Regions from separate parts of the Streptomyces sp. NPDC091387 genome, predicted to be linked through region 2. Evidence: riboswitches for the same ligand, from Rfam matches in the RefSeq annotation. Region 2 holds a riboswitch; each other region holds the start of a gene.
The links. A riboswitch is a leader RNA that binds a small molecule or an ion and turns the genes downstream of it on or off. The one in region 2 is predicted to bind cobalamin.
Positions count from the first base shown of each region.

Region 1: it holds a riboswitch for cobalamin, as region 2 does, so the genes downstream of both, ACIQM0_RS05690 (ribonucleoside-diphosphate reductase subunit alpha) here and metE (5-methyltetrahydropteroyltriglutamate--homocysteine S-methyltransferase) in region 2, are expected to answer to the same signal.
Region 3: it holds a riboswitch for cobalamin, as region 2 does, so the genes downstream of both, ACIQM0_RS20510 (ABC transporter substrate-binding protein) here and metE (5-methyltetrahydropteroyltriglutamate--homocysteine S-methyltransferase) in region 2, are expected to answer to the same signal.

Region 1 covers NZ_JBIVTZ010000002.1:304,691-313,937, reverse strand. Annotated here, with positions in the region: gene ACIQM0_RS05715 (sugar ABC transporter substrate-binding protein) at 1-717, opposite strand, end outside; gene ACIQM0_RS05710 (GntR family transcriptional regulator) at 999-1,769, shown strand; gene ACIQM0_RS05705 (DUF3311 domain-containing protein) at 2,100-2,306, shown strand; gene mctP (monocarboxylate uptake permease MctP) at 2,303-3,931, shown strand; gene ACIQM0_RS05695 (GNAT family N-acetyltransferase) at 4,053-4,565, shown strand; cobalamin riboswitch at 4,607-4,744, shown strand; gene ACIQM0_RS05690 (ribonucleoside-diphosphate reductase subunit alpha) at 4,886-7,282, shown strand; gene ACIQM0_RS05685 (ribonucleotide-diphosphate reductase subunit beta) at 7,282-8,298, shown strand; gene ACIQM0_RS05680 (hypothetical protein) at 8,295-8,507, opposite strand; gene ACIQM0_RS05675 (helix-turn-helix domain-containing protein) at 8,589-9,247, shown strand, end outside.
Region 2 covers NZ_JBIVTZ010000006.1:21,913-31,159, forward strand. Annotated here, with positions in the region: gene metE (5-methyltetrahydropteroyltriglutamate--homocysteine S-methyltransferase) at 1-2,159, opposite strand, end outside; cobalamin riboswitch at 2,321-2,538, opposite strand; gene ACIQM0_RS13920 (hypothetical protein) at 2,852-3,100, shown strand; gene ACIQM0_RS13925 (GNAT family N-acetyltransferase) at 3,287-3,754, shown strand; gene ACIQM0_RS13930 (YciI family protein) at 3,869-4,207, shown strand; gene ACIQM0_RS13935 (RNA polymerase sigma factor) at 4,210-5,367, shown strand; gene ACIQM0_RS13940 (YceI family protein) at 5,543-6,100, shown strand; gene ACIQM0_RS13945 (ester cyclase) at 6,197-6,640, shown strand; gene ACIQM0_RS13950 (pyridoxamine 5'-phosphate oxidase family protein) at 6,691-7,119, opposite strand; gene ACIQM0_RS13955 (zinc-binding alcohol dehydrogenase family protein) at 7,258-8,217, opposite strand; gene ACIQM0_RS13960 (helix-turn-helix transcriptional regulator) at 8,461-8,955, shown strand; gene ACIQM0_RS13965 (AAA family ATPase) at 9,037-9,247, opposite strand, start outside.
Region 3 covers NZ_JBIVTZ010000009.1:255,610-264,856, forward strand. Annotated here, with positions in the region: gene ACIQM0_RS20485 (OPT/YSL family transporter) at 1-967, opposite strand, end outside; gene ACIQM0_RS20490 (IclR family transcriptional regulator) at 1,082-1,882, opposite strand; gene ACIQM0_RS20495 (PRC and DUF2382 domain-containing protein) at 2,289-3,299, shown strand; gene ACIQM0_RS20500 (ABC transporter ATP-binding protein) at 3,397-4,185, opposite strand; gene ACIQM0_RS20505 (FecCD family ABC transporter permease) at 4,182-5,291, opposite strand; gene ACIQM0_RS20510 (ABC transporter substrate-binding protein) at 5,288-6,355, opposite strand; cobalamin riboswitch at 6,391-6,579, opposite strand; gene ACIQM0_RS20515 (beta-ketoacyl-[acyl-carrier-protein] synthase family protein) at 6,669-7,892, opposite strand; gene ACIQM0_RS20520 (acyl carrier protein) at 7,889-8,149, opposite strand; gene ACIQM0_RS20525 (acyl-CoA dehydrogenase) at 8,396-9,247, opposite strand, start outside.

The sequences.
Region 1 (9,247 bases), on a different contig from region 2:
CTGGGCCTCGGGGGTCGACAGAGTGGACTTCCACTCCTTCTTGCCCTCGTCGTACTTGGCGATCTGGCCGCCCTCGGCTGCGACGTAGGACATCGCGGCGTACCAGTAGCGGCCCGGCAGGTACAGCGGCGAGAACGCCTTGTCCTTGCCGTACTTCTTGCCGATCTTGTCCAGCGCGGCCGTCAGGTCGTCCTGGGTGGCGGGGAGGGTGTCCTTGCCGGTGCCGGCCTTGAACATGTCCTTGTTGTAGATCGCTACGCGGGCGCCGGCGTAGTAAGGAACGCAGTACTGCTTGCCCTCGAAGGCGCACGTGTCCTTCAGACCCTTGATCCAGGTGTCCGAGTTCTCGTACTTCTTCGGGTCGATCTCGCCGAGTGCCCCGTTGAGGATGTACGTCATGGTCTCGGTGTTGCCGAGCTCCACGACGTCGGGGAACTTGTCGCCGGCCAGGGCGGCGTCGAGCTTCTTGGCCTTGTCGGCCCAGGTCTGGTACTGAACGTTGACCTTGACGTTGGGGTACTTCGTCTTGAACTGGGTATTGACATCCTTCACCAGTTCAGGCCACGTGCTCTGTGCGTCCGACATCAGCCAGACGGTGAGCGATTCGTTGCGGTCCTTCGGGTCCTTCGACGATGCCTTGTCGTCGTCCGAACCACACGCTGCGATCGAAACCAACATGCCCGCGACGCCGATCGCCGCGATGAGCTTGCGCTTCACGCCACCCTCCTCAGGGATGCTGCAACCCCTGCCCACCGCGCAAAACACGTCGACGAGTACTGCTGGGGCTGGAACCTGGTCTTTAATGGTTTAGACCAGTACCGGGAGCTTGGCCTAGACCTTTAGGGGTGTCAAGGGTGTATAAGAAGTGCACTCGCGTCCGTTATAGGACCGACATCTGAGGGAGGGCGACGAGCCGTGACCGGACCGTGCCACCATGTGAGCCGCGACAGACGGAGGAGCCGGTGACGGCAGCAACGCAGCAGTCGGGAAGGCGGGCCATGGGTGCCGACGGGGGCAGTACGGAGAACGAGACGGGCGCGAGCGCGGGTACGCGCACCGCGCGCGTACCGAAGTACTACCGGCTGAAGCGACATCTCCTCGATATGACGGACACGATGCCGCCAGGCACCCCCGTGCCCCCGGAGCGGACCCTGGCCGCCGAGTTCGACACCTCGCGCACCACCGTGCGCCAGGCACTCCAGGAACTGGTCGTCGAGGGCCGGCTGGAGCGCATCCAGGGCAAGGGCACCTTCGTCGCCAAGCCGAAGGTCTCGCAGGCCCTGCAACTCACCTCGTACACCGAGGACATGCGCGCCCAGGGGCTGGAACCGACGTCCCAGCTACTGGACATCGGCTATGTCACGGCCGACGACACGCTCGCCGGGCTCCTCGACATCACGACCGGCGGACGCGTACTGCGCATCGAGCGGCTGCGGCTGGCGAGCGGTGAGCCGATGGCGATCGAGACCACGCATCTTTCGGCCAAACGCTTCCCCGCGCTGCGGCGCTCGCTGGTGAAGTACACCTCTCTCTACACGGCCCTGGCCGAGGTGTACGACGTGCGGCTGGCCGAGGCCGAGGAGACCATCGAGACCTCACTCGCCACCCCGAGCGAGGCCGGGCTGCTCGGCACGGACGTGGGTCTACCCATGCTGATGCTGTCCCGGCACTCGCTGGACGAACAGGGCGAGCCGGTCGAGTGGGTCCGCTCGGTCTACCGCGGCGACCGCTACAAGTTCGTGGCCCGCCTGAAGCGCCCACTGGACTGAAGGGCACCGCCCCGGCACCGCATCCGAACAGCCCCCGTGGAAGCGCTTCCACGGGGGCTTTCCGCTCTCCGGCCAGCCCCTCCGTACCGCCATTGGTCTGAACCAACTCACCCGCACGCAGGGCCATTTGGGCGAACCTTCGCCGGGTGGAAGACCGTTGCCGGACCGCAATGCGGACAGGGGGTGACGCTGGCACGGGCGCTCACTTAGATTTCCCTGCGCGTTACAACAGGTGATCAGCGAGGGGACGGAGTCGCCGCCATGTCAGCAGACCCAGAAGGAAAGCCAGCGGACCCAGGAGGAAGGCCGCCCACGGTCACACCCGTGCGGGTGGTCATCGCCCTCTGCCTCATCGCGCCGTTCGTGGCGATGCTCTGGGTGAGTTCGTACGCCAAGATCGACCCGACCTTCATCGGTATCCCGTTCTTCTACTGGTACCAGATGCTCTGGGTGCTGATCTCGACCGCGCTCACGATGATCGCGTACAAGCTGTGGCAGCGTGACCAGCGCGCCCGCAAGGGGGGTGCGTCGGCATGAAGGACGGCGTGAACGGCGTCGCGCTCGGCGTCTTCATCTTCTTCTTCCTGGCCGTGACGGTCGTCGGCTTCATGGCGGCCCGCTGGCGCAAGGCCGAGAACGAGGCCAGCCTCGACGAATGGGGCCTGGGCGGACGGTCGTTCGGCACCTGGGTCACCTGGTTCCTGCTCGGCGGCGACCTCTACACCGCGTACACCTTCGTCGCCGTACCCGCGGCGATCTACGCGGCGGGCGCGGCCGGCTTCTTCGCGGTGCCCTACACCATCCTGGTGTACCCGCTGATCTTCACCTTCCTGCCGCGTCTGTGGTCGGTCTCGCACAAGCACGGCTACGTCACCACCTCGGACTTCGTCCGCGGCCGCTTCGGCTCCAAGGGGCTCTCCCTCGCCGTCGCGGTCACCGGCATCCTCGCCACCATGCCGTACATCGCGCTCCAACTCGTCGGCATCCAGGCGGTCCTCGACGTGATGGGCGTCGGCGGCGGCGAGAACACCCACTGGTTCATCAAGGACCTGCCGCTGCTGATCGCGTTCGCGGTGCTCGCCGCGTACACGTACTCCTCGGGCCTGCGCGCGCCCGCGCTGATCGCGTTCGTCAAGGACGGGCTGATCTACCTGGTCATCGCCGTGGCGATCATCTACATCCCGATCAAGCTCGGCGGCTTCCACGACATCTTCGCCTCCGCGCAGGAGAAGTTCGCGGGCCCGCCGGGAGGCAAGCCGACCGGCGCTCTCGCGCCCGGTGTGAACGGGCAGTGGGGCTACGCCACGCTGGCGCTGGGCTCGGCGCTGGCGCTCTTCATGTACCCGCACTCGATCACGGCGACGCTCTCCAGCCGCAGCCGCAACGTGATCCGCCGCAACACCACGATCCTGCCGCTGTACTCGCTGATGCTGGGCCTGCTCGCACTCCTCGGCTTCATGGCGATCGCCGCCGGGGTCAAGGTGGACAACGGCCAGCTGGCGATCCCGCAGCTCTTCGAGGACATGTTCCCCGACTGGTTCGCGGGGGTGGCGTTCGCCGCCATCGGCATCGGCGCACTGGTCCCCGCGGCGATCATGTCGATCGCGGCGGCGAACCTGTTCACCCGGAACATCTACAAGGACTTCCTGAAGCCCGACGCGACCCCCGCGCAGGAGACCAGGGTCTCCAAGCTGGTGTCGCTGCTGGTGAAGGTCGGCGCGCTCGCCTTCGTCCTCACCATGGACAAGACGGTCGCGATCAACTTCCAGCTGCTCGGCGGGATCTGGATCCTCCAGACGATGCCGGCCCTGGTCGGCGGCCTGTTCACCCGGTGGTTCCACCGCTGGGCCCTCCTCGCGGGCTGGGCGGTCGGCATGATCTACGGGACCGCCGCCGCCTACGGAGTCGCCAGCCCCACCCAGGCGCACTTCGGCGGTTCCTCCAAGGAGATCCCCGGCATCGGCGAGATCGGCTACATCGGCCTGACGGCGTTCGTGCTGAACCTCGTGGTCACCGTCGTCCTCACCTTCGTCCTGAACGCCGTGAAGGCGCCTGCCGGGGTCGACGAGACCTCGCCCGACGACTACACCGCGGACGCGGGCGACCCGGGCGTGAAGACCGAGCTCCCGCCGGCCACGGCCGGGGCGCCGGGCGGTCACTGACCCGCCGCGCCACGGGCCGCCGCACCCCCCGCACCGGGGTGCGGCGGCCCGTTCGCGTGCCGGGCGCCGGGGCCCGGGAACTCCCTCGAACGGGCGCGCGGAGTGCGGCAGACTTCCGGGCATGGACATCACCATCAGGCCGGTCGCGCCCGCCGAGCACACGGTCCTCGGCGAGATCACCGCAGAGGCCTATCTCGGGGACGGGCTGCTGGACTTCGGCGCCGACGATCCCTATCTGGTGCAGCTGCGGGACGTCGCCCGGCGGGCCGCGGAGGCCGACGTGCTCGTCGCGGCGGACGCACGGGGACGGGTGCTCGGCGGGGTCACCTACGCGCCGCCGGGCAACCGCTGGGCCGATATCGCGGCGCCGGACGAGGCCGAGTTCCGGATGCTCGCGGTCTCCCGCGAGGCCCGCGGGGCCGGGGCGGGCGAGGCGCTCGTCCGGGCCTGCACCGACCGGGCACGGGCCACCGCGGGGGTCACCGGGATCGTCCTGTCGACGCAGCCGGCCATGCACGGGGCCCATAGGATCTACGGGCGCCTCGGCTTCGTCCGGACCCCGGAAAGGGACTGGTATCCGATCGAGGGGCTCTCGCTGCTGACGTACCGCCTGGAGTTCCCGGCGGACTCCTGATCGGTCACGCGACACAACATGTGGGGGCTGCCTCAACCGGCGGCCCCCACATGTATGCTCGTGCTCGCTGTCGCCGCAGGGAAATCCGGTGCGAATCCGGAACTGTCCCGCAACGGTGTATTCGGTGTGCTTTTGTGCACCCCCGAGTCCGAGGACCTGCCGACAGCGCGTCCGGCTCGACCGAACCGGACGCCCAGACGTCCGGGCCTCGTGGATGGGCCGGTGGACGCCGCACGGAGTGCTGCCCCGCCCAGGGCCCGGCTCCGCCCGGCTGCCCCCGTTCCTCCGCCGGCCCAGAGCCGAGCGAGGGAGAGCACCACGTGACCATCGCGCCAGCCGATCCGGTTTCAGCGGCCGAATCAACGGGAACCACGAGCGACGGACCGGGAACCGCGTTGCTGCGAACCCTCACCGCCCTCACCGCGGATCTGCCCGACACCGACCCCGGACGCGTCGCGGGCGCCGCACTGCGCGGCCGCAACGCCCGGTCGGACGAGGCCGAGCTGCGCTCGCTGGCCACCGAGGCCGCCGCGGGCCTGATCTCCGAGGACCCCGCCTACTCCCGGCTCGCCGCCCGCCTCCTCACCCGCTCCATCGCGGACGAGGCGGCCGGGCAGGGCGCGACGTCCTTCTCCGCGTCGGTCGCCGTCGGGCACCGCGAGGGCCTGATCGCGGACCGCACCGCCGAGTTCGTGACGCTCCACGCGGCCGCCCTCGACGCACTGGTGGAACAGGCCCTCGCCGACGGCGCCGACGACCGCTTCGGCTACTTCGGGCTGCGTACCCTGCACAGCCGCTACCTGCTGCGCCACCCGCTGACCCGCCAGGTCGTCGAGACCCCGCAGCACTTCATGCTGCGCGTCGCCGCCGGGCTCGCCGAGGACAACTCCGAGCGCGCCCTGGGCGAGGTCGCCGCGCTCTACCGGCTGATGAGCCGGCTGGACTACCTGCCCTCCTCCCCCACGCTCTTCAACTCCGGCACCCGGCACCCGCAGATGTCCTCCTGCTACCTGCTGGACTCGCCGCTGGACGAGCTGGACTCGATCTACGACCGCTACCACCAGGTGGCGCGGCTGTCCAAGCACGCGGGCGGCATCGGCCTCTCCTACTCCCGTATCCGTGCCCGCGGTTCACTGATCCGGGGCACCAACGGGCACTCCAACGGCATCGTCCCGTTCCTCAAGACGCTCGACGCCTCCGTCGCCGCGGTGAACCAGGGCGGCCGGCGCAAGGGCGCCGCCGCGGTCTACCTGGAGACCTGGCACGCGGACATCGAGGAGTTCCTGGAGCTGCGCGACAACACGGGTGAGGACCAGCGGCGCACGCACAACCTCAACCTGGCGCACTGGATCCCGGACGAGTTCATGCGCCGGGTCGACACGGACGGCACCTGGTCGCTGTTCTCCCCGGCCGACGTGCCCGAACTGGTCGACCTGTGGGGCGACGCGTTCGACGCCGCGTACCGGGCGGCCGAGGCCAAGGGACTGGCCCGCAAGACGATGCCGGCCCGTGAGCTGTACGGCCGGATGATGCGGACGCTCGCACAGACCGGCCAGGGCTGGATGACGTTCAAGGACGCCTCCAACCGGACCGCGAACCAGACCGCGGAGCCGGGCCGCGTCGTGCACTCGTCGAACCTGTGCACGGAGATCCTGGAGGTCACCGACGACGGCGAGACGGCCGTCTGCAACCTGGGTTCGGTCAACCTCGGCGCGTTCGTCGCCGACGGCACCATCGACTGGGAGCGCCTGGACGCCACCGTCCGTACCGCGGTGACCTTCCTCGACCGGGTCGTCGACATCAACTTCTACCCGACCGAGCAGGCGGGCCGCTCCAACGCCCGCTGGCGGCCGGTGGGCCTGGGCGCGATGGGCCTCCAGGACGTCTTCTTCCAGCTGCGCCTGCCGTTCGACTCCCCCGAGGCACGCGCCCTGTCGACGAAGATCTCCGAGCGGATCATGCTCGCCGCGTACGAGGCCTCCTGCGCGCTGGCCGAGCGCTCGGGCCCGCTGCCCGCCTGGTCCGAGACGCGGGCCGCCCGCGGGGTGCTGCACCCGGACCACTACGACACCGAGCTGAACTGGCCGGAGCGCTGGGACGCGCTGCGCGCCCGGGTCGCGAAGAGCGGGATGCGCAACTCGCTGCTGCTCGCCATCGCGCCGACGGCGACGATCGCCTCCATCGCGGGCGTGTACGAGTGCATCGAGCCGCAGGTCTCCAACCTGTTCAAGCGCGAGACGCTCAGCGGTGAGTTCCTCCAGGTCAACGCGTACCTGGTGGACGAGCTGAAGAGGCTCGGCGTGTGGGACGCGCGGACCCGTGAGGCGCTGCGCGAGGCGAGCGGCTCGGTGCAGGGCTTCGCGTGGATCCCCGAGGACGTGCGGGCGCTGTACCGCACGGCGTGGGAGATCCCGCAGCGCGGACTGATCGACATGGCGGCGGCCCGTACGCCGTTCCTCGACCAGAGCCAGTCGCTGAACCTGTTCCTGGAGACGCCGACGATCGGCAAGCTCTCCTCGATGTACGCGTACGCCTGGAAGCAGGGGCTGAAGACGACGTACTACCTGCGCTCGCGCCCGGCGACCCGGATCGCCCGTGCGGCGTCCGGCCGGGCCGCGGCCACCGCCCCCATTCCCGTACAGCAGGCGGCCGCGCCCGACGCGGACGCGATCGCCTGCTCCCTCGAAAACCCCGAGTCCTGCGAGGCCTGCCAGTAATGAGCACATCCGAGAACAAGAACCTGCTCGACCCGGGCTTCGAACTGACCCTGCGGCCCATGCGCTACCCGGACTTCTACGAGCGCTACCGGGACGCGATCAAGAACACCTGGACGGTGGAGGAGGTCGACCTCCACTCCGACGTCTCCGACCTCGCCAAGCTGTCGCCGGGCGAGCAGCACATGATCGGGCGGCTCGTCGCGTTCTTCGCGACCGGTGACTCGATCGTCTCCAACAACCTCGTGCTGACGCTGTACAAGCACATCAACTCCCCCGAGGCGCGGCTGTACCTGTCGCGGCAGCTCTTCGAGGAGGCCGTGCACGTCCAGTTCTATCTGACGCTGCTCGACACCTATCTGCCCGATCCGGACGACCGGGCGGCCGCGTTCGACGCGGTCGAGGAGATCCCCTCGATCCGCGAGAAGGCGCAGTTCTGCTTCAAGTGGATGGACTCCGTCGAGAAGATGGACCAGCTGGAGACGCAGGCCGACCGCCGCCGCTTCCTGCTGAACCTGATCTGCTTCGCGGCGTGCATCGAGGGGCTGTTCTTCTACGGCGCGTTCGCGTACGTCTACTGGTTCCGCTCGCGCGGCCTGCTGCACGGCCTCGCCACGGGGACGAACTGGGTCTTCCGTGACGAGACCATGCACATGAGCTTCGCGTTCGAGGTCGTGGACACCGTCCGCAAGGAGGAGCCCGAGCTCTTCGACGACGCCCTCCAGCAGCAGGTCACCGACATGCTGAAGGAGGCCGTCGAGGCGGAGCTCCAGTTCGGCCGCGACCTGTGCGGCGAGGGACTGCCAGGCATGAACACCGAGTCCATGCGCGAGTACCTGGAGTGCGTCGCCGACCAGCGGCTCGCCCGGCTGGGCTTCCCCGCGGTGTATGGATCGCAGAACCCGTTCTCGTTCATGGAGCTCCAGGGCGTCCAGGAGCTGACGAACTTCTTCGAGCGCCGCCCCTCCGCGTACCAGGTGGCGGTCGAGGGCACGGTCGGCTTCGACGACGAGTTCTAGACCCTCGCCCAGCTCCTGACGTACGGACGCCGTGCGGCCTTCACCGGCCGCGCGGCGTCCGCCGTTTCCGGCGGTGCGGTTCTCCGGCTCCGTTCCGCCTCCCGGAGCGCGCGGTCGATGCGGAGTTCGCGGGCGATCCCGATCAGCGCCGGGAGCAGGACAAGAGCGATAACAGCCGTTATGCCCAGGAGGTTCAGGAATGTGTTCATGCCTCTACTGTCGTCCGGCGGGGCGGAATCCGTCAGTGGCAGGACTGTCATAAGACATCGAATTCCTGCCACACTGGGGAGATGCTGAAGAATGTCGCCGCGCTGCTCCTCGACGAGGTCCACCCCTTCGAACTCGGCGTGCTCTGCGAGGTGTTCGGGCTCGACCGCAGCGAGGAGGGCCTGCCGGTGCACGACTTCGCCGTGGTCTCCGCCGAGGGCCCCGTGCTGCAGACCCACGCCGGGTTCACCATCAGCACCCCGTACGGACTCGACCGCCTGGAGGAGGCCGACCTCATCGCCGTGCCGGCCGGCAGCCACTTCATGGACCGGGAGTACCCGCAGGAGGTCCTGGACGCCCTGCGCCGGGCCGTGGACCGCGGCGCCCGGGTCCTGAGCGTCTGCTCGGGGGCGTACGTGCTGGGCGCGGCCGGACTGCTGGACGGCCGCCGCTGCACCACGCACTGGCGGCACTCCGACGAGCTGGCCCGCCGCTTCCCGCTGGCGATCGTCGAGCCGGACGTGCTGTACGTGGACGAGGGCTCCGTCATCACCTCGGCGGGCACGGCCGCGGGGATCGACGCCTGTCTGCACCTGGTCCGCCAGGCCTACGGCCCCGCCGCCGCCAACACCATCGCCCGCCGCATGGTGGTGCCGCCGCACCGCGACGGCGGGCAGGCGCAGTACATCCAGCGGCCGCTGCCCCGCGACCGCTGCGACACGGTCGGCGACACCCTCGCCTG
Region 2 (9,247 bases):
GCGGCCTCGGCGGCGTCGGGCACCCGAGGGGAGTGGATGTCGTACACGCCGGGGCCCGCCTCGCGCGGGTAGCCGTGTGCGGCCAGTTCGCGGGCGACCTGCATGTGCGAGCGGGCGGCCTCCAGGCTGATGACGTCGGCGTCGAGGTCGTCGATGGCCTGGACGATGTCCCCGAACTCGGCGTAGCACATGTGGGTGTGGACCTGGGTGTCCGGACGTACACCGCTGGTGGTGAGCCGGAAGGACTCGGTGGCCCATTCCAGGTACGCGGCGCGGTCCGCCGCCCGCAGGGGCAGCGTCTCGCGCAGTGCGGGCTCGTCGACCTGGATGACCGAAGTGCCTGCGCTCTCGAGGTCGTTGACCTCGTCGCGCAGTGCGAGGGCGACCTGTCGCGCGGTGTCCCCGAGGGGCTGGTCGTCGCGGACGAAGGACCAGGCGAGCATGGTGACGGGCCCGGTCAGCATCCCCTTGACGGGGCGGCCGGTGAGTGACTGGGCGTACGCGGTCCAGCGCACCGTCATCGGTTCGGGGCGGGAGATGTCGCCGGCGAGGACCGGCGGGCGGACGTAGCGGGTGCCGTAGGACTGGACCCAGCCGTGCTGGGTGGCGAGGTAGCCGGTGAGCTGTTCGGCGAAGTACTGCACCATGTCGTTGCGTTCGGGTTCGCCGTGTACCAGGACGTCGATGCCGGTCTTCTCCTGGAAGGAGATGACCTCGCCGATCTCGGCCCTGACCCGTTCCTCGTATCCGGCCGTGTCGATACGGCCCTTGCGCAGGTCGGCGCGGGCCGTGCGCAGCTCGTCGGTCTGCGGGAAAGAGCCGATGGTCGTCGTCGGCAGCAACGGCAGCCCGAGGTGGGCCCGTTGGGCGGCGGCCCGCTCGGCGTAGGGCTGGGAGCGGCGGCAGTCGGCGCCGGCTACGGCGGTAGTCCTGGCCCGTACGGCAGGGTCGGTGGTGATCGGGGAGTCGGCGCGGGAGGCGAGGTCGGCGCGGTTGGCGGAGATCTCGGCGGCGACGGCGCCGGTGCCCCGGGTGAGTCCCTTGGCCAGGGTGACGACCTCGGCGCACTTCTGCTCGGCGAAGGCGAGCCAGCGCAGGATCTGGGGGTCGATGTCCCGCTCGGGTGCCGTGTCGAGGGGGACGTGCAGGAGGGAACAGGAAGCGGCCACGTCGACGCTGTCGGCGAGGCCCAGGAGGGTGGCGAGGGTGGCGAGGGACTTCTCGTAGTCGTTGATCCAGATGTTGCGGCCGTTGACGACACCGGCGACGAGCCGCTTGCCGGGCAGTCCGCCGGCGGCGGCGAGGTCTTCGAGGTTGGCGGCGGCCGGGCCGGTGAAGTCCAGGGCGAGGCCCTCCACCGGGGCCTTCGCCAGGACGGGCAGGGCATCGCCGAGCCGGTCGAAGTAGGAGGCGACGAGCAGCTTGGGGCGGTCGGTGAGGCCGCCGAGGTCACGGTAGGTGCGGGCCGCCGCGTTCAGCTCGGCAGGGGAGCGGTCCTGGACGAGCGCGGGTTCGTCGAGCTGCACCCACTCCGCGCCCGCGGCACGCAGGTCGGCGAGCACCTCGGCGTAGACCGGCAGCAGCCTGTCCAGCAGGGTGAGCGGTTCGAAGCCGGCCGCTGCTCCGGGGGCGGGCTTGGCCAGCAGGAGGTAGGTGAGGGGGCCGACGAGTACCGGCCGGGCGGTGTGCCCGAGCGCGAGGGCTTCCTTGAGCTCGGTGACCTGCTTGGTGGAGTCGGCGGTGAAGACGGTGTCCGGGCCGAGTTCGGGGACGAGGTAGTGGTAGTTGGTGTCGAACCACTTGGTCATCTCCAGCGGCGCCACGTCCTGGGTGCCGCGGGCCATCGCGAAGTAGCCGTCGAGTGCGTCGGCGTCGACGGCCGCACGGTGGCGCTGGGGGACCGCACCGACCATGACGCTGGCGTCGAGGACGTGGTCGTAGTACGAGAAGTCGCCGGTGGGCACTTCGTGGACGCCGGCGTCCGCCAGCCGTTCCCAGTTGGAGCGGCGCAGGCCGGCCGTCGTCTCCCGGAGGGCGTCGGTGGTGACGCGGCCCTTCCAGTAGCCCTCGATGGCCTTCTTCAGTTCCCGGTTCGGGCCCTGGCGGGGGTAGCCGTACACGGTGGCTCGTGCTGCCGCGGCTGCGGGCTTGGGTGTCACGGAAATCTCCTTCGCGAGATGACTCCTGAACATCCCGGGACGGGACACGGACGCGAAGGGATGACGTACCGGACGGACCTCGCGCACGCCTTCGGCGCGGACTTGCGTCTGGTATGTACGCCGACCCGCCCACGAGGTCACCGGGATATCCGCACACGAGGGGTCGCGTGCGGGCAACGGGCAGGTCTTCGGACTCGCGGGCACATCTGCCGGGGGCAGACTCCTACTGGCCGTCGCTTCCCAGATCCGACCGGATCCAGTGCGTATGACGGCGGTCGTTCCCACTCACCGCTGCGGGGCAGTCCCGGAATTCCACCGGGTTCCCTCTTACGACGCACCTGCCTGGCGGACAGGGCGAACCAACTGCACCTGCCAGCCTAGACGGTCGTCCACTGCCCAGGCACCGCTGTTCACATTCCGGAACGTGAAACGGGACCCCGGCCCCACGTTCTCGGTGAGCGTGATCCGCGCTCCTGTGGGACGAATGTATTGCCCAACCTGGAGCAGGCCGTGCACCGTCGGGGCCGGGCGGCGGACGGGTACGGACGGGGACGGACCGGCCGGGGTAACCGGCCAGGAGCGCGCGACCGTTCACCGCGGTAACCATCCGTTACCGCGCCGGCCATGCATCAGCGCCGGTCACCCGGGTACCCGCACCGGGCACGACGCCTATGGGAGGAAGCGAGAACACCGTGAACGACCTTCACCCGAAAGACCCCGGAACGAGTGGGGACCCGATTCCGCGGGACCCGCCCGATCAGCAGGCCACGGCCGACGAGGACCCCTTGGACGTGGTCGGCGGCTCGATGCGGCCGACGGCCGACGAGCACCCGGACCTGGAGATTCCCGATACGGACGAGGCAGGTACCGGCCGGCGCGGCGCTCCGCCCGCAGCCCCTCGCCATGCCGACCACCCCGTGCCCGACGAACCGTCCGGCTGACCCGGCTCCCCGAAGGCACGCGCCGGACGAAAGCGCTCTTCACCCTTGTGCCGACGGCGGAGGCCGCGGGCGTGGATCATAGGCGTATGACCCGCGTGGGGAGCGCCCCGTCGCTGTCCTCCCCGGCCCGGTTCGGCCGGGCCGGGGAGCATGGTGCGACGACGTCATGGAAGGCGAGGCCCGCTGATGAGTACCGGTGCGGTGAGGGTGCGCCACGCACGTCCCGCCGATCTCCCGCACATCGCCCGGCTGGTGGCCGAGCACGCCCGGTACGAGCAGGCCGAGCCGCCGCCCGCGGACCTGGCCGGGCGTCTGGAGTCACTGCTCTTCGGCACCGCGGCTCCGCGACTGCGTTGTTTCGTCGCGGAACGGGACGACGCAGGGATCATCGGTTACGCCACCTGCGCCCCCGAACTGTCCACCTGGGACGGCGCGGAATACCTCTCCATGGACTGCCTCTTCCTGCGGGACGGCCACCGCGGTCAGCGGGTCGGCCCGTTGCTGGTGGAAGCCGTCCGGGGCGAGGCGCGCGTCCTGGGGCTCAGCCAGATCCAGTGGCAGACCCCTTCGTGGAACGCGGACGCGATCAGGTTCTACGACCGGCTGGGCGCCCGCGCCAAGGAGAAGCGGCGTTTCTTCCTGTCCGCGGACTGAACCCGCTGCCGCCGCCCGCCTGCCGCTGTTTCGGTATCGGTGACCCCGTCGGTGTCCCCTGCGCCGCTGCTCGTTCGTCGTGAGGGTGAGAGCCCGCTGATTCCGGAGGCCGTGATGCAGTACGCCCTGATGATCTACACCGAGCCCGGCCGGGAGGAGACGCTGTCGGAGGAGGAACGCGAGACGGCGTACGCCGAGTATCTGGCGCTGGCCGACGATCCGCGGTGCGTCGGCGCCGGGCAGCTGCAGTCCGCCGAGACGGCGACGAGCGTGCGCGTGGTCGGCGGCCGGACGCTGATGACCGACGGCCCGTTCGCGGACACCAAGGAGGTACTCGGGGGCTTCTGCCTGATCGAGGCGGCTGATCTGGACGAAGCGATCGAGCTGGCGTCGCGCGTCCCGGCCGCCCGGCTCGGCGGCGCCGTCGAGATCAGGCCGGTGGTACGGCGCTGAACGTGCTGGAGGAGGTCTTCCGGGACGAGTGGGGCCGGGTGCTGGCGTCACTCGTCGGGTACCTCGGCGACTTCGACAGGGCGGAGGACGCCGCGCAGGAGGCGTTCGCCGTCGCGGCACGGAACTGGCCCGCCTCGGGCGTACCCGCCAACCCGGGCGCGTGGCTGGTGACGACGGCGCGCCACCGGGCGATCGACCGGATCCGCCGGGAACACACCCTTGCCGAGAAGATCCACCTGCTGCCCGCACCCGAGGCCGTCATGGACGAGTTCGACGACACCGTGATCAAGGACGAACGACTTGAGCTGATCTTCACCTGCTGCCACCCCGCCCTGCCGCTGGAGGGACAGGTGGCACTGACCCTGCGCGCCCTCGGCGGCCTGGAGACCGCTGAGATCGCACGGGCCTTCCTCGTCTCAGAGGAGACCATGAAGCGGCGCCTGACACGCGCCAAGAACAAGATCAGGGCGACCGGGATCCCGTTCGCGGTTCCCGGCGTGCAACTGCTGCCGGAACGCATCGACGCGGTACTCGCGGTCATCTACCTGATCTGCAACGAGGGCTACCGCGACCGGGTCGACCTCGGCGCCGAGGCCGTCCGTCTGGGACGGGTGCTCGTGGCGCTCATGCCGCACGAGCCGGAGGCGCACGGGCTGCTCGCACTGATGATGATCCACGGCGCCCGGCGGCGGGCCAGGTTCTCCGGCGAGGACCTCGTGCTGCTGGGCGATCAGGACCGGTCGCTGTGGGACACCCGGCGGATTGCCGAGGGACGGGTGGTGCTCGACCAGGCACTCGCGCTGGGCGGGCGCGGCGCCTACGTCGTCCAGGCCCTGATCGCGTCCATGCAGACGCGGGAGCGGATCGACTGGCCCCGGGTCGCCGCGTTGTACCGGCGGCTGGTCGAACTCACCGGCTCCCCGGTGGTCGAGCTCAACCACGCGGTGGCGGTCTGCCAGGCCGGCGACCCCGCCGCGGCGCTGCGCACCGTCGACGGTCTCGACCTGGACGGGTACCTCTACTTCCACTCGACCCGCGGCGAGTTGTTGCGGCGTCTCGGGCGTGACGCCGAGGCCCGGGACGCGTACCGGCGGGCGCTCGAACTGGCCACCTCGACCCCCGAGCGACGGTTCCTGACCAGACGGATCAAAGAATTCTGACCCGGGCTGTCCCCTGGGCGGGTGCTCGTTCGTCGCTTCGGTAGGAGGACATACCAGCGGTCAGGCCCACGGCGGTTCGTGGCGGCCGCGCGCCGGGGCCCGCGTACGGGCGGGCCCCGCCGTGGGTGCCCCGCCCGCGCCGCCAGACAGCGGCACCACCACCTTGGAGGAAGCCATGAGCTCCGCACCAGCGACCGGCACGGTCCCCGGCTATACGGCCGGCACCTGGAAGGCCGACCCGGCGCACTCCGAGATCGCCTTCACCGTCCGGCAACTCACGGTCAGCAAGGTGTGCGGCCTGTTCACCTGCTCCGACATCACGATCGTCACGAGCGAGGACCCACTCGGTTCGTCGGTCACCGCGACGATCGACACCGCGTCCCTCGGCACAGGCAAAGAGCGGCGTGACGACCACCTCCGCTCCGCCGACTACTTCGACGTCGCGAAGTACCCGACGATGAGCTACCGCTCCACCGGCATCCGCCGAAGCGGTGACGGCTGGGCCGTCGACGGTGAACTGACGTTTCGCGGTGTCACCCGGAAGGTGCCGCTGGCCGTCGGGGCGAACGGGTTCGGTCCGGCCGAGTCCGGTGCGCGGCGGGCCCGCTTCTCCGCGACCGCGCAGATCAGCCGGCGTCACTTCGGCCTCCGCATCCCGATGGACGGCATCGGCGGCGTGGTCGGCGACAAGGTGTCGATCACCCTCGACGTCGAGGCCGTCCTCCAGAAGTGATCCGACCCGGACGCGCTGCCGCACACCGGCGGCCACACCCTCGCCGCGATCGGCGGCAACCACCCGAATGCTCGTCCCGACCCGAGGTGAAACCAGATGTCCACAGCCCGGTCAACCGACAACAGAGCGACGCTCGGCCGACTGCACGAGGCCGTCAACCGCGGCGACGCGGAGCTCATCGAGAAGACGATCGACGAGCTGTTCGACCCGGACGTGCTGATCCGCACGCCTCTGCCGGTCGAAGCGACGGGGGCGCAGGCACTGAAGGAGGTGTTCACGACACTCTGCCGGGCCTTCCCCGACCTCCACATCGAGGTCGAGGACATGATCGCCGAGGGCGACAGAATGGTCTCCAGGAACACGGTCACCGGGACCCACCTGGGCGAGTACATGGGCCTCCGGCCCACCGGAAGACCGGTCACCTACAACGAGATCTTCATCTTCCGCTTCGTCGGCGACCGGATCGTTGAGACCTGGGGAGTCGTCGACGTCCTCGCGCAGATGCGACAGCTCGGCGTGGCTCCCGGAGGAACCTCGTGAGCACAGCGGCGTGACCGCCGCGGTGGACGTCCCGGTGCGCCCCGCTCTCCTCAGACCTCGCCGAGGTCCGAGCTGAGCCAGCGCTGCGGCCGCATGTGGATGACCACCTGCTCGCCGTGCTCCTTCCAGGCGAAGTCGACATAGCCGTCGACCTTCTCGGCGGCGAGATAGCGCGACGACATCTCCACCAGGCGTTCGCGCGTGGCCGCGACCGTCGAGATGACGGGGCCCTCGACCGAGACGTAGCGGATGGTCGGGGAGACACGGTCGACCATCAGACAGAACCGGCCCGCCGCGGCGATCGCTTTCCCCTTGCGGGAGTTGAGCCCCGTCATGATCCAGACATCGCCGCCCGGCCGGTACTGGTACCAGATCGGGACCGTCAGCGGTGACCGGCCCTGCTCGGCGGCGTTCACGGCCAGCGCGGCGATGTGCGGCTCCGTCAGAAACTGCTCGCGCTCGTCACGGGTCAAAGCCACGGGGGAACTCCTTCGTGGGGGTGTCGTGAGTTCTTGATGCTGCATTATGTAACGCCTGTGCCGGTTCGTCCCTCGTGCCGCGACACGGGCGGTTCGTCAATCGCCCCCGGTGCCGGAGCGAGGACCGGGGATCGGATGTCAGGGGGTCAGGACGATCCGCTGACCGGGGGCGGTCGTGGTGTTCCACGCCTGCTCGACCTGGCTCAGCGGGATGAGCAGCGGGTCCACGGTCAGTGTTCCGGCGACGATCTGCTCGGCGAGGGACGGCAGTTCGGCGACGATGCCCGCGGTCGTCACGGAACCCTGGCCGCTGCCCATGATGTTCAGGTTCGCCGCGCGCAGCAGGGACGAGGGCAGTGTGATGTTCTGGCCGGCCATGGACCCGATCTGGATCCAGGTCAGCGCCTTCGCACGGTCGGCGCGGGCTGTCAGCAGTGCGGGCATGGTCTGCTGGGTGACCTGGCCCCACAGGTAGTCGATGACGACATCCACGTCCGCGGCCGCCTGCCCGAGCCGGTCGGCCACCGTCTTGTCGTCGCCGGTCAGGCTCACCGTCTCGTCGGCTCCGATGCCCTCCAGCAGGCGGAGGCGTTCCGGGTCGCGGCCCGCGCCGATCACCCGGCCGGCCCCGAGGTGCCGGGCGATCTGGACGGCCAGCTGTCCGGCGTTGCCCGTGGCACCCAGGACCAGGACGGAGCTGCCGGGCTCGAAGGAGATACGGGAGCGTAGCGCCACCCAGGAGGACATGCCGGGGTTCATGGCCGCGGCCACGTCGGCCGGGTCCGTTCCGGGCGGCAGGGAGATGGCCCGGCGGCGGTCGACCACCGCCTGCTCCGCCATGGTGCCCAGGGCCGTGTCCGTGGCGACGAAGTAGAGCAGTTCGCCCTCCTCGGTGCGGCCGACCGCGTCGAAACCGGGGATCAGCGGCAGCGTGCCGTCGGACGTGTAGTGGCTGCCCTTCGCGGCCGAGCGCACCCGGGGGTGCAGACCGGCGGCGAGGACGTCGACAAGGACCTCGTGCTCCCCGGAGGCGCTGGGGGTCGGGAAGCTCTCGAACCGGGGCGGGGCTCCGAAGGACCGTACGACTGCGGCGTGCATGGGGTTCTCCCGTTCCGATCGGGCTGCCGCCACCCTGTGGATTGCGGCATGGAGTGTGCGGCACGTACTAGATTCGACCAGATCAGGCTGCTCGGCATCCCGCGCGCCCGGCGGGGCGGGACCGGTCGACCTCGACCGCCCGATGACCGCGCTCACCGAAGTGGCGTCCGCCGGTCAGTGCACCCGGCTGGCCGAGCTCGCCACGGCGCGGGCAGCCGCCGTGGCGGGAGGTACTCTCGGCGCATGGACGATCAGCATCTTGCCAACCTCGCGCACCTGCGCCGGGCGCGGGATCTCGTCGACCGGGAGTACGCGCGGCCGCTCGACGTGCAGGCGATGGCGAGTCGCGCGCTGATGTCGCCGGGTCACTTCTCCCGTGCGTTCCGGGCCGCCTACGGCGAGACGCCGTACAGCTACCTCATGACCCGGCGGGTCGAGCGGGCGATGGCGCTGCTGCGCGCGGGCATGAACGTGACCGACGCCTGCATGGCGGTCGGCTGTACCTCCCTCGGCTCGTTCAGCTCACGGTTCACCGAACTCGTGGGGATGACACCGAGCGCGTACCGGGCCGGAGACCACAGCGCCGTGCTGGCGATGCCCGCGTGTCTGGCCAAGGCGCACACCCGGCCGGTCAAGGACCAGCCGGTCAGGATCGGGGAAGGGGCCCCCACAGCCCCAGGAACAGACACGGGCGCAGGCACTGCCGAAGGCCCGGCGACCGGCACAGGCGCCGTCTAGCCGGGCTTGCCCGGAGCTGCTCCGCCCAGGGCTCGTGGAGCGGAGGGGCGCCGGAGGGCGGGTCTGGTCGCGTCGGGTGTGTCAGCCGAAGGAGAAACGCGCGGCGGCCTCGGCGGCTGTGGTCGCCTGCCGCCGTCCGGGGACGTCGTGGACGCGGGTGGCGCCCTCGGAGCGGAGCCGGTCGGCGCCGGCGTCCCGGCTCATGACCACGGCGTAGGCGCGGACGTCTTCAGCGGTGAGGTCGGTGCGGCCCCGCTCCGTGTACTGCTGCAGGAGGCCGGCGACGTCCGGA
Region 3 (9,247 bases), on a different contig from region 2:
CGAGCGGGCTCATGTCGCCGATCAGCCCGCCGAGCACGCCGAGGACCACGGCGCCCCCGGTGAAGAGCGCGTAGCCGCGGATCAGGGAGAGCCGCAGTGCGCGTTCGTCGACGGTGTACGCGGTGCTCGGGTCCGCCTCCTCGACGGGTGCGGCGTTCGGGGTCTCCTCGACGGCCTCGGTTCGTTTGCGCTCGCGACGGCCGAGCAGCAGGTGCACGGCCTGGCCGAGTGCCACGACTCCGGCGCCGACCATGACGCCGTGCGGGATGTATCCGGCGCCCAGATCGGTGTGGAAGAGGTCCGGGCCGTACTGGCGCAGCATCAGTCCGATGCCGAACATCATCAGCGCCCAGACGTTGCCCAGGAAGGCGACCCCGGCCGCGGAGAGCGGCAGGCTGAAGAGTGTTCCGGCGAGGCCGACTACGGTTCCACCTGCGAGGATCAGGGCCCGGCGTCCTCCGCGGTCGCCGGCCTTGATGGTCTCGGCGGCCGCGGTGCCGGGCGGCCAGGCCGCGTCGGCGGGCAGCAGCCGGGAGCCGAAGGCGCGGTAGAGGACCCAGGCGTCCACGACGAGCCCGATGAACGCGCCCGCGAGCATCGGCCAGACCAGGTCCGTGCGCCCGAAGACGTACGGCACGGCCACGGATGTCAGCAGAGCGTTCGCGGAGGCAAAGGTGGCGGCGGAGATCGCGCTCTGGGCGAGGTTCTGCCGGTGCACGGACCGCATCCGGCGCAGGAAGCCCAGGGGGATGCGGCCGATGAGCATGGCGACGAGTGCGCCGACGACCGAGGTGTTGGCGGAGATGCCCAGCTTGGAAACCAGGTCGATGCCGATGACGGCTCCCACGGCGGAGAGCACCACCAGGATCACCAGCAGCACGGGTTCCATGACCCTGGGGTGCGACCGGGGCTCGTCGGGGACGGACGGCGGCGGGGCAGGGTGCGGCGCGGAGACGTGGTGCGCCATGGGGCACCCCCTTCGGTTTGCAGGGCTGAGAGGCATGTCCGGGTCTCCGCGGCAGGGCGGAGCCGGGGCGTGCGGCATTACGGGAGGCCGCGGGCGGGGCTGGGCTGGGCTGGTTCAGCCGCCGAGGGCGGCGGTGATCTCCGCCGCCCCGGCGCGTACCAGCGTCACGAGGGTGCCGGCGGCCCGGTCCACGCGGTGGGAGGGGCCGATGACGGTGAGGGAGGCGGGGACGCCGTCGCCCTGGAAGACGGGGGCGGAGACCGCGGTGACGGCCTCGTCGTACTCGCCGTGGCTGACGCAGTACCCGTCGGCGCGGACCTGTGCGTAGCAGGTGAGCAGGGCGTCCAGGTCTGTGATGGTGCGGTCGTTGAAGCGCGTCAGTCCGGTGGCGCCGAACATCTGCCGGATCTCGCGTTCGGGGTGGTACGCGAAGATCGTGTGCCCGGACGCCCCGGCGTGACCGGGCATGACGGCGCCGATGATCGCCGTGTAGCGGACGGGTCCGGTGCCGTCGACGGCGGCTTCGCAGCGGTAGCTGCCGCCGTGCGGGACGTTGAGGACGATGCTCTCGCCGGTCTCGCGGAGGAGCCGGGCGAGTACCGGCCGGGAGATCGAGGACAGCACTCCGCTGTGCTCACTGACCCTGGCCAGCCGGGACAGGGCCGGACCGGGACGGTAGCGGCGGCTGTTGTCGTCGCAGAGCAGGAAGCCGCGCGCGCTCAGGGTGGTGAGCAGGCGCTGGACGACCGCCTTGTCCCAGCCGTGGTGGCGGGCCAGTTCACTGACGCCCCACTCGGGCCGCTGTTCGGTGAACGTGAGCAGGACGAGCAGGGCCCGGTCGACGGTCTGCAGCACTCCGGGGGCCTGCTGTCCGTCGCGGGCCGCGGTGGTGGTGTCCGTGCCGCGCTCAGCCATGGGCCGGGCCTCCTTCGTCCACTTCGTCCATCTGTCGGTGCGGAAATCGCAACGGCGTTGCGATTTCTGGCGAAAGGATGCTGCCACGCCCAACGGGTGTCAAGGGTTTGCCGGAAATTCGCCTCGCGGCGGGAACGGCCTGCTCAGGGGCCATGACGGAGGACCGCGCACCGGTGGCCCAGCGTGCGGGCCGCGACCGCCCGCCCGTCACTCGATTGGCCTAACTCGGCTTTACGGCCCACAGCGGCATCGCACGGGGCCTGCGCCCACACACCGGGGGTACGGCACCCCGCCCCCACCGGCCGGGAAGTTGCAGCGTCCATCCGGGTGAGGCGCGATGGAATCCGGACGCGCCTTCCCTGCTGGACCCACCCACAGGACGCGCCCGGGGTAGGAGGAATCGGTCATGGGAGCCGCTGACGGTTTCACGGATTCCGGAGAGCTCGACGGCCTGACGGTGTACGACACCGCGGGCGAGAAGATCGGCAACGTGGGGCGGGTGTATGTCGACGACAACACCGGCCGACCGGACTGGATCACGGTGAAGACCGGCCTGTTCGGTATGAAGGAGAGTTTCGTGCCTCTCGCCGGAGCCCGTCGCGTGGGCTCCGACCTGCACATCTCCCATCCGAAGGACCGCGTCAAGGAAGCCCCCCGGGTGGACGCGGACGCTCATCTCTCCGTCTCCGAGGAGGAAGAGCTCTACCGGCACTACGGACTGACCAGGAACACCGGCGGCAAGCTCGGTGACCGTGCCGCCGGCACCGGTGCCCCGACGACGTCCGGGACCGGAACCATGGGCGCGGCCGGAGCGGGCGCTGCCGCCGGGGCAGGAGCCGGGGCCGTGGGCGCCGCCTCCGCCGAGCGCAGGGCGACGGCCGGCACCGCCGGTACGGCAGGCGCCGGCACGGGCAAGCACCGGGACGCCGACACCTCCGGTACGGCCCGGCCGCTGGCCGGAGCGGGCGCCGAACGGTCCGCCGCCGGCCTGAGCGGCAGGGAGGAACTCATCCGCTCCGAGGAGCAGTTGCGCATCGGCACCGAGGAGTACGAGAGCGGCAAGGCCCGGCTGCACAAGTACGTCGTGACCGAGAACGTCACCCGGACCGTGCCCGTGTCGCACGAAGAGGTGCGCGTGGTGCGCGAACCGCTCCAGCCCGGCGACAAGGCCGCCCGCTCGGACATCAACGAACAGGACGTGGAGGTCACCCTGCACGCCGAACGCGCCACGATGCGGAAGGAGACCGTGCCGGTCGAGCGGGTGCGGATGGAAACGGAGAAGGTGACCGAGCAGAAGGAAGTCTCCGCGGAACTGCGCAAGGAGCAGATCGACTACGCGGACGGCATGACCAAGGACGGCAAGGACATCGGCGGCAAGGACATGGGCGGCGAGTTCGGTCAGGGACGGCGCCGCTGACCCCCGCGCACCGCGCCGTACCGGCCGTACCGGACAGGAGCGAGGGGCGGACCCGCACCGCGGGGTCCGCCCTCTCGTGTGCCGCGGGCCCCCCGGGTCAGGGCCGCCCCGGCCGGAAGCGCACCGAGGGCCGCCCCTCCGGGCCGTCAGGAGTCACGACGGCCCTGACCCGGTAGACCTCCGCGATCAGCTCCTGGGTGATCACCTCGTCCGGGGCTCCGCCCGCGACCACCCGGCCCGCGTTCATCACCACGATCCGGTCGCAGAACATCGCGGCCAGATTGAGGTCGTGCAGGGCGATGACGGCCGTCAGCGGAAGCGCGGTGACCAGGGACAGCAGTTCCAGCTGGTGCTGGACATCCAGGTGGTTCGTCGGCTCGTCCAGCAGCAGTTCGCGCGGCTGCTGCGCCAGGGCGCGGGCGATCTGGACGCGCTGGCGCTCACCGCCCGAGAGGGTGTGCCAGGACTGGTCCCGGCGGCCGGTGAGGCCGGTCCGCTCCAGCGCCTCGCCCACCGCGGCCTCGTCCGCGGCCGTCGCCGCCGACCAGGCGCGGCGGTGCGGGATACGGCCGAGGCGCACGACGTCCACGACACTCAGCTCGACCTGGGTGAGGGAGTGCTGGTCGACGACCGCGACCCGCTGGGCCACCGTGCGGCGGCCGATCCTGGCCAGCGGGTCGTCGTCGAGGGTGACCGTGCCGGCGTCCGGGGCGAGGACTCCGGCCAGTATCCGCAGCAGGGTCGACTTCCCCGATCCGTTCGGGCCGATCAGCCCGACGGTGGCGCCGGGCGGCAGCTCCAGTGAGACCCCGTCCAGGATGAGGCGGCCGCCCGCCTCCCGGCTGACCCGCTCGGCCCGCAGCCCGCCGCGGGCGGGCGGGATCATGCGGACCGCCGGGTGCGGTAGAGGACGAGGACGAAGGCGGGCACGCCGATCAGGGCGGTGACGACGCCCACCGGAACCTCCTGCGGATCGAGGACGGTGCGCGCGAGGGTGTCGACCCAGACCAGGAACACCGCCCCGGCCAGCGCGGTGACCGGCAGCAGCCTGCGGTGCCCGGAACCGGTGAGCGCGCGGGCCGCGTGCGGCAGCACCAGGCCGACGAAGCCGATGGCGCCGGCCGAGCTGACGAGTGCGGCGGTCAGCAGCGCGGTCGTGCAGAGCAGGACGATCCGGGTGCGGCCGACATGGACGCCGAGGGTGGCGGCCGCGTCCTGGCCGAACGCGAAGGCGTCGAGCGTACGGGCATGGCCGAGGCAGATCAGCAGCGTGACGGCCAGCACGGCGGAGCAGGTCCACACATCGGTCCAGCCGACGCCGCCGAGCAAGCCCAGCAGCCAGAACAGCACGCCGCGGGTCTGCTCGGCGTCGGCGGCGGTCATCACGACGAAGGAGGTGAGCGCGGAGAACAGCTGCATGGCCGCGACCCCGGACAGGACCACCCGGTCGGTGCTGCCACCGAGGGTGTGGCTGAGCAGCAGGACCAGCGCGAAGGAGCACAGCGCCCCGATGAACGCGCCGGCCGACAGGGACACCGCTCCCCCGCCGACCCCGAGGACGACGACCACGACCGCGCCGGTCGACGCCCCGGAGGAGACGCCGAGGACGAACGGGTCGGCGAGCGGGTTGCGCAGCAGCGACTGCATGACGGTGCCGCAGACCGCGAGCCCGGCGCCGCAGACGGCGGCGAGCAGGGTCCTGGGCATCCGCAGGTTCCAGATGATGCCGTCGCGGATCGGGCTGAGCGGCGACTCCCCGAGCCCGAGGTGGGCGGCGACCGTGTCCCGGACGTCGCCGACGGAGATCCTGGCCGGGCCGATGGTGACGGCCACCGCGACGGACAGGACGAGCAGCAGGAACCCACCGGCCCACAGGAGTCCGCCGCGGATGCCGCGGATGCCTCTGGTTCCCCTGGTGCCGGGACGTCCGCGCTCACCGGCAGCGGGGAGTGCGCGCTCCCCCGCCTGCGCGGCCCGTTCGGTGTCCGTCACCCCGTGAGCCCGAAGGTACGCAGCCCGGCGGCGACGCGCTCCACGCCCTCGACCGTACGGATCGACGGGTTCATGGCCTGGCCGCTGAGCAGCACGTAGCGCTTGTGCCGTACGGCGTCCATGTTCTTCGTGGCGGGGTTGGACTCCAGGAACGCGATCTTCCGCGAGGCGCTCTCCGCGGTCTCCGACTTGCGGGTCAGATCGCCGATGACCAGCACGTCCGGGTTGCGGTCGGCGACCGTCTCCCAGTTGATCTGCGGCCATTCCTCATGGGTGTCGTCGAAGACGTTCTTCGCGCCGAGCTCGCGCGTGATGACGCCGGGCGCCCCGCAACAGCCCGCCAGGTACGGGGACTCGGCGTTGGCGAACCAGTACATCAGGGTGGCGCCGGAGGCGTCGATGCCGTCGGTGGCCTTCCGTACCCGGGCACGCAGCTGCGCCACGAGCTTCTCGCCCCGCTCCGGAACCCCGAACACCTTCGCCAGCTCGCGTACTTCGCCGTAGACGCTGTCCATGGTCAGCGCTCCGGTCCGGACTCCGTCGCCGTCCTTGCTGTTGTCCTTGGCGGTGCAGTCGGCGGGCGAGACGTAGGTGGGGACGCCCAGCTTCTCGAACTGTTCCCGGGGAGCGACGCCGCCCTTGGCGAGCGTCGACTCGAAGGAGGCGCTGACGAAGTCGGGCTCCTGGTCCAGGACCTTCTCCGACGAGGGGCGGTTCTCGGAGATCCTCGGGACGCCGGCGTTGGCCTTCTCCAGCCCCTTCATCACCGGGTCGGTCCAGGTGGCGGTGGCGGCCAGCCGGTCGGCGAGGCCGAGCGAGAGGAGGATCTCGGTGGACCCCTGGTCGACCGGGACGGCCCGGCGCGGGGCGGCGTCCACGGTGACGGTGCGCCCGCAGTTCTTCAGGGTCACCGGATAGCCCTCGCCCCCGGTGGGCTTGGCTGCGGAGCTGTCACCCCCACCGCCGCAGGCGGTCAGCAGGACGATTCCGGCCGTGAGCAGGGCGGCGGAGCGGGCGTGGCCGGCTATGGGCGGCACGGAGTACCTCGGCGTCTCTGGGCCCATGCGCGGGGCCCGGTGTACGGAGTTCCGCGACCCGGTGCCGGACCGCGGGTGCCAGCAGGTCTTCGGACTCGGGTTCGTACGGTCGGGACGCCTTCCCGGGAACCCATGGGTCTCCCAGTGGCCGTTGGCCCCGCCCGTCCCCCTCACCGCTGCGCGTCAGTTCCGGATTCGCACCGGATTCCCTGACCCCTACGTGGAGTTCGACTGGCCCAGGCACGCTACCACGGGCTTCCACGCAGCTCAGCGGCGGTGCGGCCGACAGAACGGGCGGGGTCCCGGCCCGCTCCACCGGCCCCCTCCACCGGCCCGGTCGCTAGGGCCGCAGGAGCGCGACCACGGCGTTGTGTCCACCGAATCCGAACGAGTGGCTGACGGCGCGCCGGACCGGCAGCACCAGCGGCTGCTTGGTGACGCAGTCGATGTCGAACCCGGGCGCGGGCGCGTCCAGGTTGGCGACCGGCGGGATGATTCCGCGCTGGAGGGTGAGGATCGTCAGTCCCGCCTCGATCGCTCCGGCCGCGCCCATGCAGTGGCCCAGTACGCCCTTGGGCGCGGTGACCGGCGGCCGGTGCGGGAAGACCCGGCCGATGAGGGCGGCCTCGGCCGCGTCGTTGCGCGGTGTGGCCGTGCCGTGGGCGTTGATGTGCTCGACATCCGCGGCCTGCCAGCCAGCGTCGCGCAGCGCGGCCTCGACGGCGGCCTGGGCGACCCGGCCGTCGGGGTGCGGGCTGGTGGGGTGGTGGGCGTCGGTGGTGGCGCCGGTGCCCGCGAGCAGCGCGCGCGGCTCGGCGCCCCGGGCCTCGGCGTCGGCCGCGCGCTCCAGCACCATGACGGCGGCGCCCTCCCCCATGACGAGCCCGGCCCGGTCGGCCGCGAAGGGCCGGCTGAGCCGGGACAGGTCCCCGTCCGCGTGGGCGGCCGCGCCGGATCTGGCGAATCCGGTCATGGCGATCGGGAAGAGGGTCGATTCGGTGGCCCCCGCGATGGCCAGATCGCACTGCCCGGTGACGAGCAGGTCCCGGGCCACGGACAGTGCGGTGATCCCGGACGAACAGGCGGTGCAGGGCGCCAGGCTCGGGCCCGTGGCGCCCATCTCGATCGCGATCTCGGCGGCCGGCATGTTCGGGATGGTGAGCAGGATCCCGGAGGGCGAGGTCGCCTCGGGCCCGCGCCGCTCCAGCACCAGCGCCTGATCGGTGAGACCGGCGGAGCCGCCGCTGCTGGTGCCGACGACGACCGCGACCCGGCTGCCGTCCCAGCCGCCCGGGTCGAGCCCCGAGTCGGCGACCGCCTCCCGCGCGGCGAGTACGGCGAATTTGGCGTACCTGCCCATGCGGAAGGCCGTACGGCGACCGATCGCGGCGTCCAGGTCGATGCCGTCGACCGTGCAGGCGAAGTCGATCGCGCACCCTGCGAGTGCGGGGACGGTGCGGGCCGGGCTGACCCCGGCGCACACGCCGTCCCAGGTGGACTCGGTGTCGTTACCGACCGGGGTGATCATTCCCAGGCCGGTGACGGCGATGGCCGGCGTCTTCATCGGGCGGCGCCCACCGGGGCCTCGCCCCCGGCCGACGCCCGGAGGAACTCCGTGAGCCCGGCGAGGCTGGTGTCCCTGTGCAGGGTGTTCGGGTCCAGCTCGACGCCGAGGGCCTCCCTCATGACGACGGCGAACTCGGCGACTGCCAGGGAGTCCATGTCCAGGCTGTCCATCGTGGATTCGGGGAGAATCTCGGCCACAGGCACCCTGAAGGTACGGCTGAGTACCTCGGTGATCGTGGGGTGAATCGCGCTCATGGTCTTCCTCTCCATCATGCCCGTCCGGCGGGGGTGTACGGGGCGGTGCCTCTCACCGCCCCGACGCCGGAGTAACTGAGCAGAGTCCGTCCAGTTACGCCTTGCGGCGAACCGATTCGCCTCAGTGGGCGCGTGCCCCTGGACACCACCGCGACAACACGGCCGCGGTGCCCCAGAAGGCCAGGAGCACGACGCCGACTCCCAGCCCCTGTGCCGCCTCGGCCGCACGGAGCAGCGGCCGGGCCCTCACCACTCGGCCCCGGCGGGCGCCAGCCGTCCGCCCGTGTGCCAGGACGCGTCCGGGTCGTCGTACGCCTCGGCGTAGCGGGCTCCCGCGATGGGCCAGTCGGCGAGCAGTTCCTCCGGCAGCCCGAAGGAGGCGGCGAGTTCCGGCAGGTGGGCGGCGACGGCGGTGACGAGCTGCTCGATGGTCTCCGTCAGTCCGTCGACCTGGCCGGCCGTGAGGTGGCCGGCGACGAGCAGGTCCCCGCTGTTGCGTTCGATCCAGCGCAGCGCGAACAGCCGGGCCAGATCGGTCAGCCGCTCGCGGGCGGACCCCTCGGGCAGGCCCTCGACGGCCTCCGCGTAGGCGTCGGCCGCCTGCCGGTACGCGTGCGCCTCGACGCCTCGCAGCGCGGGCCCCGACCCCGCGTTCCACCGCTTCAGCGGTCCACCGTGCGGGGCCCGTGCCATGCGTGCGCGGGAGCGGGCGAACTGGATCCGCTCCACCTGGGCCAGGAGCCGGCCGAGGTACCGCAGATCGTCCAGGCCGCAGGCCGGCGAGCCGTCCGGGAATCCCCCCTCGTCCAGCGCCGCGGGCATCGCGGAGATGACCATCTCGGATGCCGCCTTGGTGTGGATGGCCAGGTTGTCGCCCTCCGCGGTGATGGCACCCTCCACCCCGGTGACGAGTTCGGTGATCCCGTTGCTCTCCAGCAGGCCCTGGGCGCCGCACCGTTCGCGGCATTCGACGATCACGGACCTGGCCTGCCAGGTGATCCATCCCTTGGCGATGTCGACCAGCTGTCCTGCTGCCTCGCGTTCCGGCGCCGGGCCGTGCATCGCCGCCTCCCAGCGGTCCAGGGCCCGCCGGTGCAG